Regions from separate parts of the Tissierella sp. QWL-11 genome, predicted to be linked through region 1. Evidence: riboswitches for the same ligand, from Rfam matches in the RefSeq annotation. Region 1 holds a riboswitch; each other region holds the start of a gene.

Evidence for each region. Region 1 has a riboswitch for cobalamin ahead of AC4PG3_RS10090 (cobyric acid synthase). Riboswitches for the same ligand answer to the same signal wherever they lie in the genome.
Region 2: it holds a riboswitch for cobalamin, as region 1 does, so the genes downstream of both, hemA (glutamyl-tRNA reductase) here and AC4PG3_RS10090 (cobyric acid synthase) in region 1, are expected to answer to the same signal.
Region 3: it holds a riboswitch for cobalamin, as region 1 does, so the genes downstream of both, AC4PG3_RS01635 (InlB B-repeat-containing protein) here and AC4PG3_RS10090 (cobyric acid synthase) in region 1, are expected to answer to the same signal.
Region 4: it holds a riboswitch for cobalamin, as region 1 does, so the genes downstream of both, AC4PG3_RS03670 (ABC transporter substrate-binding protein) here and AC4PG3_RS10090 (cobyric acid synthase) in region 1, are expected to answer to the same signal.

What each region holds. Positions count from the first base shown of each region.
Region 1 covers NZ_CM178750.1:2,044,205-2,047,421, reverse strand. The annotation lists gene AC4PG3_RS10105 (YkvA family protein) at 1-41, shown strand, start outside; gene AC4PG3_RS10100 (cysteine-rich small domain-containing protein) at 67-351, shown strand; gene AC4PG3_RS10095 (DMT family transporter) at 376-1,272, shown strand; cobalamin riboswitch at 1,413-1,586, shown strand; gene AC4PG3_RS10090 (cobyric acid synthase) at 1,817-2,659, shown strand; gene cbiB (adenosylcobinamide-phosphate synthase CbiB) at 2,656-3,217, shown strand, end outside.
Region 2 covers NZ_CM178750.1:1,765,358-1,768,574, reverse strand. The annotation lists gene AC4PG3_RS08610 (serine hydrolase) at 1-989, shown strand, start outside; gene AC4PG3_RS08605 (TraR/DksA C4-type zinc finger protein) at 1,057-1,635, shown strand; cobalamin riboswitch at 1,699-1,877, shown strand; gene hemA (glutamyl-tRNA reductase) at 1,991-3,217, shown strand, end outside.
Region 3 covers NZ_CM178750.1:339,653-342,869, reverse strand. The annotation lists gene AC4PG3_RS01635 (InlB B-repeat-containing protein) at 1-1,727, opposite strand, end outside; cobalamin riboswitch at 1,920-2,095, opposite strand; gene AC4PG3_RS01630 (nitroreductase family protein) at 2,281-2,487, shown strand; gene AC4PG3_RS01625 (hypothetical protein) at 2,742-3,217, shown strand, end outside.
Region 4 covers NZ_CM178750.1:753,671-756,887, forward strand. The annotation lists gene AC4PG3_RS03660 (DUF2806 domain-containing protein) at 1-354, shown strand, start outside; gene AC4PG3_RS03665 (hypothetical protein) at 347-679, shown strand; adenosylcobalamin (AdoCbl) riboswitch at 956-1,077, shown strand; gene AC4PG3_RS03670 (ABC transporter substrate-binding protein) at 1,120-2,700, shown strand; gene AC4PG3_RS03675 (ABC transporter permease) at 2,702-3,217, shown strand, end outside.

The DNA.
Region 1 (3,217 bases):
ACATGTTTGCAGATGAAGATATGTTTGTAGATGAAAATTAATTAGGAAGATAGAAAGGAGATAGACTTGGAAAATTCATATAAATTTTATACTAATAAGGCGTGTCAATTTTTACCTTGTCATAATGTAGATAATGTGGAGGAATTTAACTGTATGTTTTGTTATTGTCCACTTTATTTCTTGGAAGAGTGTGGAGGAAATTATAAAGATAAACATGGAATAAAAGACTGTAGTGCTTGTCTTATTCCACATAGACCAAATGGATATGACTATATAAACAAAAAAATATCAGAGATAAACGAAAAAAGAGTAATGGAAAGATTGGGAATAGACATTGAAGATGAAAAATAGAAAATAATAAAGTGGGGAAAATAAATGTTAGCTTTGATTGGAGAAATGGCTGCCTTAGGGACAGCCATTTGCTATACACTAAATGGAGTATGCTTTGAAATAGCTGGTAGAAAGGTAGGAACTTTAGCAGTTAATTTTATTAGATTGATAATAGGATTTTTTTTGTTAAGTGTGTTTACTTATTTTTACAGGGGGCAATTACTACCCCTAGATGCTAGTTTACATAATTGGACTTTTCTTGGAATTTCAGGATTAGTAGGTTTTTTTATAGGAGATCTATTTTTATTTCAATCTTATTTAGAAATAGGTACTAGAGTAGGGATGCTAATGACTGCTGCAAGTCCTCCTATAACAGCATTATTGGCATTTTTGTTTTTAGGAGAGAAGGTTTCTCTTGTGGGAATCTTAGGTATGATGTTAACTATGTTTGGTATTTCAATTGTAATCTTGGGAAAAGATACAAATGAAAAAAAGATAAAGATAAATCACAGCGTTAAGGGACTTACATATGCATTTATAGGAGTTGTAGGGCAATCTGTGGGAATGATATTTAGTAAAATAGGAATAGGAGATTATAGTCCTTTTGCAGCTACTCAAATTAGAATTATATCGGGATTTATTGGATTTATACTACTTTTTTTATATCTAGGTAAATGGGGAGATTTGAAAATAGCAATTAAAAATAAAAAAGCTATGACTTACATAAGTTTAGGAGCACTTTTTGGTCCATTTTTAGGAGTTTCTTTGCAATTATTTTCATTACAAAAGACTACAGCAGGCATATCTGCTACTATAACCTCTATAATGCCTGTTACTATAATTCCATTTTCCATATTTTTATATAAGGAAAAACTAAAGTTTAGAGAAGTCCTAGGAGCTGTTATTTCCATAGTAGGGGTGTCTATTTTATTCTTAAAATAAGGGATTACAGCAAAAGTTATTATTTATATAATATTATTTATGAATGTTAATCATATAGGTATAAATGTAAAAATATTGTCTAAATTAATAAAAAATAATGTTTGCAAATAGTATTTTTATATGTTAAGATAAACTTGAAAATTAAATAATATCTTTAGGTTTTAAAATTAAAAGGGAAATGGGTGAAAATCCCATGCAACCCCCGTTACTGTAAATGATGACTAAATCAACTTAATGCCACTGGAGAAATCTGGGAAGGTGTCGGTTTGGTATGATTCATAAGTCAGGAGACCTGCCTAATAGATGAGTAAAACAACTTCGGAGGGAAGTCATGGTTTTAATGTGCAAAATATGATTTACTTTGCTTAATTATATTAGTATATGCCAGTCCTTTTCTCTAGAGAAAAGGACTTTTTTAATTCAATCAATAATAAATAATAGTCTAAGAGAGTATCTATCTTCTAAAATCCATATAATGGGTTACCTCCTTAAAGGTCAAAATCTTTCTTAGACTAATATTATTTTTATTTATAGGAGGAAAACAATGAATATAATGGTTCAAGGAACTACTTCTTCAGCAGGGAAGAGCTTAATGGTCACAGGATTGTGTAAGATGTTTAGAGAAGATGGGTATAATGTCATACCTTTTAAATCTCAAAACATGTCTTCTAAATATTTCCAGACTGCTGAAGGTGCAAAAATGAGTACAGCTCAAGCTCTACAGGCAAAAGCAGCAGGGGTAGACCCTCATCCAGATATGAATCCAATACTATTACAACCCCAAACAGACAGAAAGTCAAAGGTAATTATAAAAGGTGAAGAAAAATATGAGATGGATGCTAGGGAATACTTTGAATTTAAAAATAGTTTAAAAGACATGATAAAGGAAACTTTTCATAAAATAGAAAAAGAAAATGATATTGTCGTTATAGAGGGAGCGGGAAGTCCTGCTGAAATAAATTTAAAGCAAAATGATATAGTCAATATGGGAATGGCTAAGATGGCGGATTCACCAGTATTGCTAGTTGCTGACATAGACAGAGGCGGTGTATTTGCATCTTTATATGGAACAGTTATGCTTTTAGAAGAAGATGAAAGACAAAGGATAAAGGGACTTATAATTAATAAGTTTAGAGGAGATAGAACTCTTTTAGATTCAGGGATAAAGATGATAGAAGAGATGTTAAACATCCCTGTAGTAGGCACAATTCCATATGTAAAATTAGAACTAGTAGATGAAGATACTCTTATAGATTATGACAAAAGATGTAATAATAATCCTCAAAGTGATGAAGAATTGGAAAATGAATTAGATAAACTATCTAATGTATTAAGGGAGAATATGGACATAAAATATATATATAAATTAATGGGAATTGAAAAATGATTAGTGTAATATTGGGATCAATATTAGATTTTTTCATAGGAGATCCCTATAGCTTTCCTCATCCTGTCAAGCTTATGGGAAAAGTAATTGGTTTTGAGGAAAGATTAGCTAGAAAGTTTTTTGAGGATTCACTAAAGCTTGTGGGATTTTTTATAGTAATTATAAATATATTCTTAGGGTTTTTTATGACCTTTTACATATTAAAGATTTTAAAACCTTATGATGTAGCATATTATATTGTGAATATTTACTTAATCTATACAGCTATAGCAGCCAAGTCTTTAGCCTTTGAAGGGAGAAAGATAGTACAAGCTCTTAATGAAGGAATAGATCAAGGTAGAAATCGATTATCTTATATAGTTGGTAGAGATACTAAAAATTTAAATGAAGAAGAAATAATCAATGCTACTGTAGAGACCATAAGTGAGAACACATCAGATGGAATTATAGCTCCTTTATTTTTTATAATATTATTTGGAGCTCCAGGAGGCATGATGTATAAATTTGTAAATACAATGGATTCAATGCTTGGGTATATGGATGAAAAATACAAGGATA
Region 2 (3,217 bases), 280 kb from region 1:
TATTAACCCATACTTCAGGTTTAGAAAATTACACTAGTACATTGGAATTTTTCATTTCAGACTTAAATAATAAAGACCCTTTAAATATGCTTAAACTAGTAGAGGATAAGCCATTACTCTTTACCCCAGGAGAAAAATATAATTATAGTAATACAAACTATCTAATCCTAGGAATAATAGTAGAAAAGGTATCAAATATGAGCTATGAAGAATATTTAAAAGAAAATATATTTAATCCATTAGATATGAATGATACAAATGTGGCATATGGAAAAGACGTGGAAGTCCCAGATGTAAATACTTATGGAGGATTTTTAGAAGTCTTACCAGTAGATGATAGACTTATTTTAACTCAAGCATATGGGGCAGGAAATATTCACTCTACAGTAGAGGATCTGTATAGATGGGATAGAGCATTAAAAGAGGGAAAATTAGTAAAGGAAGAGACATTAGATAAGATATTTAAAGAGCATATAGAGATGGTTCCAGGGATAAGTTATGGATATGGATGGATGATAAGACAGTCACCCTTTGGAAGACAAATATTCCATGGAGGCAATACCTTTGGTTCTACTGCATATATAGAAAACCTTAGAGATTCAGATGTCACAATCATTATCCTAACAAATAATGCTATGTATGATACAGAAACCCTTTCAAATACAATTTTAAATATAATATTTGATAAACCCTATGAGATCCCTGAGAAGTTAGAAGAAGTAAAGATAGAAGACTATTCCATATATGATAGTTATGTAGGGGAATATGATATGGGTGGTGGAGTAATTGTATATATTACAAGGGAAGATGAGGCCCTTTTTGCCCAGCTTACGGGACAAGAAAAATATCCAATATTTCCCATGGATGAAAATAGGTTCTTTTATAAAATAGTTGATGCAAAGATTACCTTTATAAAAGAAGATGAGAAAGTAAATTCTCTAGTATTAAACCAATTTAACTATGATATGGAAGCTATAAAGATAAATTAAAGCTCTTTATATATTTATATCTTTAGTGGGCATATTATTAGATATAGATATGTAAAGGAGAATTTAAATGTACAATAAAAAACTTGAATACTTTAAAAATAGACTACTAGAAGAGAGAAAGAATGTACTAGAAGCTTTAGAAGGTAGACAAAATAATAAAGAGAATACTCTAGAGTTTCAAGATAGGGAGTTATCATCTTATGATAATCATCCAGCGGATATAGCTACTGAAGTATATATGATGGAACAAGACAAGGGATTTGAAGATCAATATATAGATACAATAGAAGAAATAGATAGATCACTAGAAGATATAGAAGATAACAACTATGGGTATTGTTCAAATTGTGACAAGATGATTGGTGAAGAAAGATTAGAAATAATTCCATATGCGAAGACCTGTTTGAAATGTTCAGATGAAGACAAAGAAGGTAAAAATAGAAAAGAAGTATTAGATAATAGAGGTTTTAAATCCAGAAGATATGAAACCTTGGATTACTCTATAAACCCTAGAAAAGACAATGTAGGTTATGACAAAAATGATATTTACCAAGATACAATGCAAGATAATTTAGTACTAAAAGATCCATCATTTTCTACAGGAGATAATATGGGAATATTCGACGAAAATGAAAATCTAGTATAGAGTGATTTATTAATATTGCTAAAATCCAAATACTATGATAAGATGATAAAGAAAATTGAGAATAAAATATTATAAACAATAGGTTCTTTTAGAATAATAGGGAAATCGGTGAAAAACCGATACAGCCCCCGCTACTGTAAATGGGTACGAAATTAACTTATACCACTAGATCATATCTAGGAAGGTGTTAAGAGTAGGATGATCCACAAGTCAGGATACCTGCCTAATTGTTTGTATAAAGTGACCTTCGGCGGGAAGTGGGACTTATATATATGTCGTTTTATGTGTTAAATATATTAAACCCCTGACTAAATCGGTCAGGGGTTTTTGTGTTGGTATTAATTGGAGGGAGAATATGAATTTAGGAGTAATAGGAGTAAGCCATAACACTTCTCCTATAGAAGTTAGGGAAAAATTATCCTTTACAACATCGGAAAAAATAGAAGGGGCAAATTTGCTTTTAGATAAATCTATAGAAGAATTAATAATTATCTCTACATGTAATAGGAGTGAAATATATATAGTAAGTGAAAATATTGATATAGCAATAGAAGAAGTAAAAGGTTTTTATAAAGGCTTTTTCAATTTTCCAGAAGTAGAAGAATACTTATTTACAAAAAAGGGAAAAGATGTTATATCACATATATATACAGTGGCTGCAGGACTTGACTCTGTAGTATTGGGAGAAGATCAAATTCTATGCCAAATAAAAGAGGCTATGAATTTCTCCATAGAGCTGGGATTTAGTAAAAAAATTCTAAATAGACTGTTTATGTGTGCCTTAACTGAAGGGAAAAAAATAAGGACTCATATGAAGATATCAGAGATACCACTATCAACTAGTTATATTGGAATAAAACTATTAAAAGAAAAGATGGGCTCATTAAAAGGGAAAAGAGCATTAGTAATTGGAGCTGGAGAGATTTCTAAGCTTGCATTAAAATATTTATTAGAAGAGGATTTAGAAGAAATATATCATACCAATAGAACCCATGGAAAACTGAAGGAAATATTTGAAGAATATGAAAATCTAAGTCCTGTAGAGTACAAAAATAGATATGACATTTTAGAAAAAGTAGATATACTAATAACAGCAACTGGTGCACCTCATACTATTATCTTAAATGAGCATATGAAAGAAATAAAAAAACCATTATATATTATGGACTTAGCCATACCAAGAGATGTAGATGATAGCGTAAAGGAAAAGGGAAATATAAGCCTATATCATATTGATGATTTAAAAAAGGTTTCAAATGAAAATCTGTTGGAAAGAGAAAAATTATCAAAACAAGGACTTCTTATGATAGAAGAAGATGTAGATGCCTATATTGACTGGTTAAACACCATAAAGGTGGATCCGATTTTAAAGTCTCTAAATGAAAGATGCTTTTCTATAAAAAACAATACTTTAGAATACATAAACCGTAAAATTGATTTAGATCCTAGGGAAAAAAAGATAGTAGACAAAATGATTACATCTGCCCTAAAAAGTGTCATAAGAGAACCTATAAAAACTTTAAAAACCACTCAGATAAAAGATCCAGACCAGTATATGGAAATTGTAAAGGACTTATTCCAG
Region 3 (3,217 bases), 910 kb from region 1:
TTAAATGATTCATCTATATCTATATTTCTATATATAGACTCTTCTAATTCATTTAATATTTCTACATTAGTATAATAGTCTGTTTTAAATTCATGTAATTCTTCTTCTTTATCTTCAATTACAAATTTACCACCATTTCCATGGATAGAAATATTTAACTCTTCTACAGATTCTGGCCTTTCCATAAATGTAATTTCTATTTCCATAGACTCCTCAGGTACTATGAATTCTAATACTTCTACACTATTTCCTTCAGCTATTATGTCTCCTTTTGAATCTTTAACTTTAACCTGTTCAACCATAAATCCAAGATCTGGATTTATCAAAAGTTTAGCTTCTTCTCCAGAAGATATTTTTCCTTTTAATTTATAGTCTCCGCCCTTAGATAAAGATTCTGTTATATTTATGTCTAAGTTTAATTTAGCAAATAAATTTAAAATATTCATATCTTCAAGACTTTCAAGATTATTTTCTATTTTATCTTCTTCAAAGTCCCAGAGTTTATCTGAATCTTTAAGTGTAAAACCTTGTATATTCTGATCTAATTCTTCTATTTCAATAGTTTCTCCCTTGGATATTACTCTATCATCAGGAAGAAAAATATCTATTTTAGAGTAATTATGAAATTTAACTTTTATCTCCTTAACATCTTCCCATTTAGGATATAATATTAAATTTTCTATCTCTTCTAATTCATCTATTTCAAGCTTAGTTTCCAAAGCTTCATCTTCATACCAACCTTCAAATACTGAAAAGAAAATATCTTCATCTGTTTCTTTTATCAGATTTTCACCTATTTTTTTTAATACTTCTTCTAGATTCTCTCTAGATACCTTTTCAGGTAATTCTCCTTTATAATCGGAATCTAATAATTCAAATTTCAATAAAATTTCATCCAATTCTTCAGGTATTTCTGGTTCTTCTTCTGGTTCCTCTTCTGGTTCCTCTTCTGGTTCTTCTTCTGGTTCCTCTTCTGGTTCTTCTTCTGGTTCCTCTTCTGGTTCCTCTTCTGGGTCTTCTTCTGGTTCTTCTTCTGGTTCCTCTTCTGGTTCTTCTTCTGGTTCCTCTTCTGGGTCTTCTTCTGGTTCCTCTTCTGGGTCTTCTTCTGGGTCTTCTTCTGGGTCTTCTTCTGGTTCCTCTTCTGGGTCTTCTTCTGGTTCCTCTTCTGGTTCTTCTTCTGGTTCTTCTTCTGGGTCTTCTTCTGGTTCTTCTTCTGGGTCTTCTTCTGGTTCCTCTTCTGGGTCTTCTTCTGGTTCCTCTTCTGGGTCTTCTTCTGGTTCCTCTTCTGGGTCTTCTTCTGGTTCTTCTTCTGGTTCCTCTTCTGGGTCTTCTTCTGGTTCCTCTTCTGGGTCTTCTTCTGGTTCCTCTTCTGGGTCTTCTTCTGGTTCCTCTTCTGGGTCTTCTTCTGGTTCCTCTGTCTCTTCTCCTTCCTCAACTGATTGCCCTTCTTCATTATCATTATTGTCTTTTAAATCGTCAGATTCAGTTTCAGCGTTTCCTTCTTTGCTTGTCCCTTCTTTGTCTAATTCTGAATCTGCATTGTCTTGTTTCCCATGGTCATCACTTGCTGAGTTCCCTAATTCAGAATAATCATTTTCTGAATTAGTATCTACTTCTTCTGTAATTCCCTGTGCACTAGCTATAGTGGTATAATAAGGTGCTGCCATTTGAGCATTTAAAATACCAATACACACTGCTAAACTTATAGCTTTACCCTTGTTCTTCATCAAACTCCTCCTCTAAAGTAATCTAATTTGACATTAGATTCTTTTGCATGCTTTGCATTCCCCTCTATTAAATAAAATCATTAAAAAACACCTATATTCCATGGAATATAGATGTCATTTACTTATGTAAATTAAAAGTTTATGTTTAAATTGCACGACTCTATAGTAGTTATTCTATATCCAGGAAAATAACTATACTAAAATGTTTAAGTATGTATTCTGACTTAGCTTCATAGTTCCCTCCGCCTTCCCTTTAAGTGGCATTTGAAGTTTACTCCGCATCACAGTAACCGGTTTGTTCAGGATTTACACCTGATTCCATCTCTTAAGCATAATGTAGTATTAAATTGTAAATCTATTCTATCAACAATTATATACAATTTTAAATATATTTCAAGGTTTATTTTGACATTACTTCATACTAAAAATAAATTTACAAAATTTTCTATTTATATAATAAATTCTAAATAGTACTACAATAAGATTAGTTTACATTAAATATGTGTATAAATGAATTGAAAGATATATAATTAAAAATAGAAAGGAAAATAATATGAATAAAGTTTATGAAGTTGTATCAAATCATGTATCTATTAGAAAATATAAAGATAAAGATGTAAAAAGTGAAGATTTAGACAAAATCCTTAAAAGTACTCAGTTTGCTCCTTCCTCTATAAATGGGCAGCAACGGAGTGTTATAGTCATAAAAGATAAAGAAACCAAGAAAAAAATTGCAAATTTGACTGGAGGTCAAAAATAGGACAAGGTTCCTGTGTATTATAATGAGGAGTAAATCCTTCCATATAATTTAACAACTTAGAAACTAGATAAATTACATATATCTTTTAATTATATAAATAATATATTATATAACAAAAGCCACAATTGTGTCAATACAAAATTTGAACTATTTTACTTTTAGTGTTATAATATTAATAAGAATAAGTTAAATATAGATACAATAAAATGACGTCAACAAAAGATTACATATGTGAAATGGAGGTGTATAAATTAATGCATTTAGTTGATAAAAAAGTAATACATAAGACTTTTGGTAAAGGAATCATTACTAGTTGTAATGGTAATTATGTAAAAATAAATTTCAAATCAGGCTCCAAAAAATTCGTTTTCCCTGATGTATTCAGAAAATATATAACTCTTGTTGATCAAAAAGCGGCTAATTTAGTAAAGATACAAATTCAAAAAGAAGAAGTAAAGAAAAAAGAATTAAGACTAAAAAAAGAAAAAAACTTAGAACAGAAACTTCAAAACATCTCAAAGAATAAAAAACCTATTCAAAGTAATAAAAACCATTCTAGACAACAATCTGTATTCTGGTGTAAAACAGAAGAAGAGGATAAAATTTTTACAGAAGGTAAAATTTTTATAGGAAAAGTTGAAAATGGGAAAAGCAAAGGACAGCCAAGACGACTAGCTCGAATAAATTGGAAAAGCGGATGTCTTTTAACTAGGAGAGAACCTGATATGCC
Region 4 (3,217 bases), 1.3 Mb from region 1:
GGATATGCTTATTCTGAACTTGAAGAAGAGGAAGAAGTTTCAGAAGAGAGTGTTGATACAGATTGGATTTTAAGATTTATGAATTCTATAGAAGATATTAGTAATCAAGAAATGCAAGAATTATGGGGAAAAATACTAGCTGGAGAAGTTAGACAACCTACAACATATAGCCTTAGAACATTAGAAGCATTACGTAATATTTCTGCTGATGAGGCTAAAAGATTTGAAAGATTATGTGAATTTATTGTTACAATAAATAATGATATTTGCATTTATAACAACAATAAAATACTTAATAAATATAATATAACATTTATTAAGTATTTTATTATTAGAAGAATGTGGGTTGGTTAAATCAAATGGACTATCATTAAAAACAAAAGTAAATAGTGATATAGATTGTAAAATATATAATTCCGAAGTTTTAGGTATAATTAAGGGGAAAAACAAAGAATATAAAGATATTGATTTTGGTATTTATATGTTGTCTGAGACAGGAAATCAATTATATAAAACATTGAATATAAAAGCAAATGAGAATTATGTTATTGATATAATTAAATTAATTGATGAAACTCTGTCTAGAGAGGACTATATTATTAGTGCTCATAAAATTATTAGTATTGATTCAAAAGAAGGTATTAATTATTATGTGGAAAATATTTTAGAAAAATTTTAACTATCCTATATCCTACTACATAGGGTAAATCACAGGTTACATTCTATAGTACTAAAACAATACTAAAAACTTCTAAACACCAAATAGACACAGATAAATCAAATAATACAAATACTACAACCATTGAAAAATACAAATCTAGAATGAAAATATTCCTATAATCATTGAGTTTTAGATATAGGACTAGCAGGAGATATCATTCTGATGATAACTATCTTTGTTTTTAAATATGTTGCTCTTTATATCAATTCATTATATAATGGATTGAGAAAAATAAATAGACTAAAAAGGGGAAGTAAGGTGAAAATCCTTCACAGTGACGCTACAGTGATGTCGTAAGACTAAGTCTGAGTACCTATATATAACCAAACTCTTCCGATCCAGAGGAGTTGGTTTTATATTGTTTATTTATAATTCAAATACTATAATGGAGGAATTATATGCTAAACAATTTAAACAAGAGAGGTTTAAGAATTTTCTTAGTTTTTTCATTAATATTTTCTTTGGCATTGGTAGGATGCCAGAGTAATAATGAAGACATACAAGAAACTAACAGCGAAGAAGCAGTAGAGAAAGACGAGACAATTGTCTTAGGAGGTAAAAGACATTTAGCACCAGGAGAAGAGGATGGATATTATTGTAGTTCTATTTTATATGTTTGGGAACCACTTATAAGACAAGGAAAAAATGGAGAACCTGTACCATCTTTAGCGGAAGAATGGAAAATGTCAGATGATGGAAAGGAATGGACATTTAAACTAAGGGAAGGCGTAAAGTTTCATGATGGACAAGACTTTAATGCAGATGCTGTTATAGCTAACTTTGATAGAATGAGTATAGGAGTAAAGCCTTCTTCTTACTATCCACTAGATATAGACTCACACTATCCTGGATTAGTTTCTTATGAGAAAACTGGAGACTATGAGTTTAAGTTAGTCTTTGAAGAACCTAAACCAACACAACTATATAGAATGGTTAATTTTGGAAGTCCGATATATAGTCCAGAAAACTTTGATGAAGAAGGAAATTTCAATGGAATTGCAATTGGGACAGGCCCTTTTAAAATCACTGAAAACAAGAAAGACGACTTTGTAATGCTAGAAAGAAATGAAGAATATTGGGGAGAAAAGGCAAGAGCAAAATCCTTAAAAATAAGATCGATTCCAGATGTAGATACTAGGTATTCTGCTTTAAAAGCAGGAGAGATTCATGGAACATTGGACTTAGATTCATTAACACCTGCTTTAGCTGAAGAACTAAAGAAGGATGATAAATTTTCAGTAGTTACTACTGGCTCTACCATGATAAGATTTTTGGTTATTAATGGTGAAAAAGAACCATTTAATGATCTTAGATTAAAAGAAGCCATAAGCTTGGCTTTAAATCGTCAAGAGATAGTAGATGTAGTTTACTTTGGCTATGGATCTCCGACGACTAATATATTAAATTATTCAACTCCTTTTTATAAAGACTTTTCAGTTGAAGAGGATATGGAAAAAGCTAAAAAATTAGCAAAGGAAGTTCTTGGAGAAGAAAGACTAGAGACAGTTTATTATATAAATGGGAATGCTCCAACGCAAAAGACTGAAGCAGAATTAATAGCACCTTGGTTAGCCGAGATAGGTATAGATGTTAAGATACAGCCTATGGAATATTCAGTTATACGAGAAAAGTTAAAAGAAGGAGATTTTGGATTTGCAAGACTACAACAAGGTCTTTCAAATGGAGAACCATCTACAATATTTAGAAGATTTATGCTAGTTTCAGGTGATCATAATGGGAATTATAGCTTAGGCTATAACAATGAAGAAGTAAATAGTTTGATGACAAGAGCAGATCAAGAGTTAGATGTTGATAAATTAGAAGAAATATATAATGAGGTTCAAGAACTATCTACAACAACTTATCCAATATTCCCTTTATTTAATGATACTAATATTATGGGACATACAAATAAATTGACAAATTATAAAGCAGAAATGTATGGTTTAGAATTGCCTGAAATAGAATGGGCTAAGTAATATGAAAAAATATATTATGGAAAGAATTAAATCTCTTTTTATAGTATTAGCTGGAATAACAATAATTGCTTTTCTTCTGGGTTTAATAAGCCCAGGAGATCCAGCTGAATTATCATTGAGTAGAAGTGGAAACTTTAGCCCTACACCAAAGCAAATAGAAGAAAGGCGAGAAGACCTGGGATTAAATAAACCAGTGCATCTTCAATATCTTGATTGGGTAAAAGGTGTAATTAAAGGTGATTTAGGAAAGTCATATTCTAATAACGAATCCGTATCAGAAATGATTAAAAGAAAATTACCTGTGACTTTTAAGTTAGCTACATATTCCATAGCTATAACAAGTTTGTTAGGCATAAGCCTAGGTATTATATCGGCTATATATAAAGATACTGCTATAGATAGTTTAATTAAATTTATGACTAATATTATGCTAAGCCTTCCTTCGTTTTGGCTAGGGCTTTTATTTATTTTGATTTTTTCTGAGATTCTGAGATTATTACCTACTTCTGGAAATGGT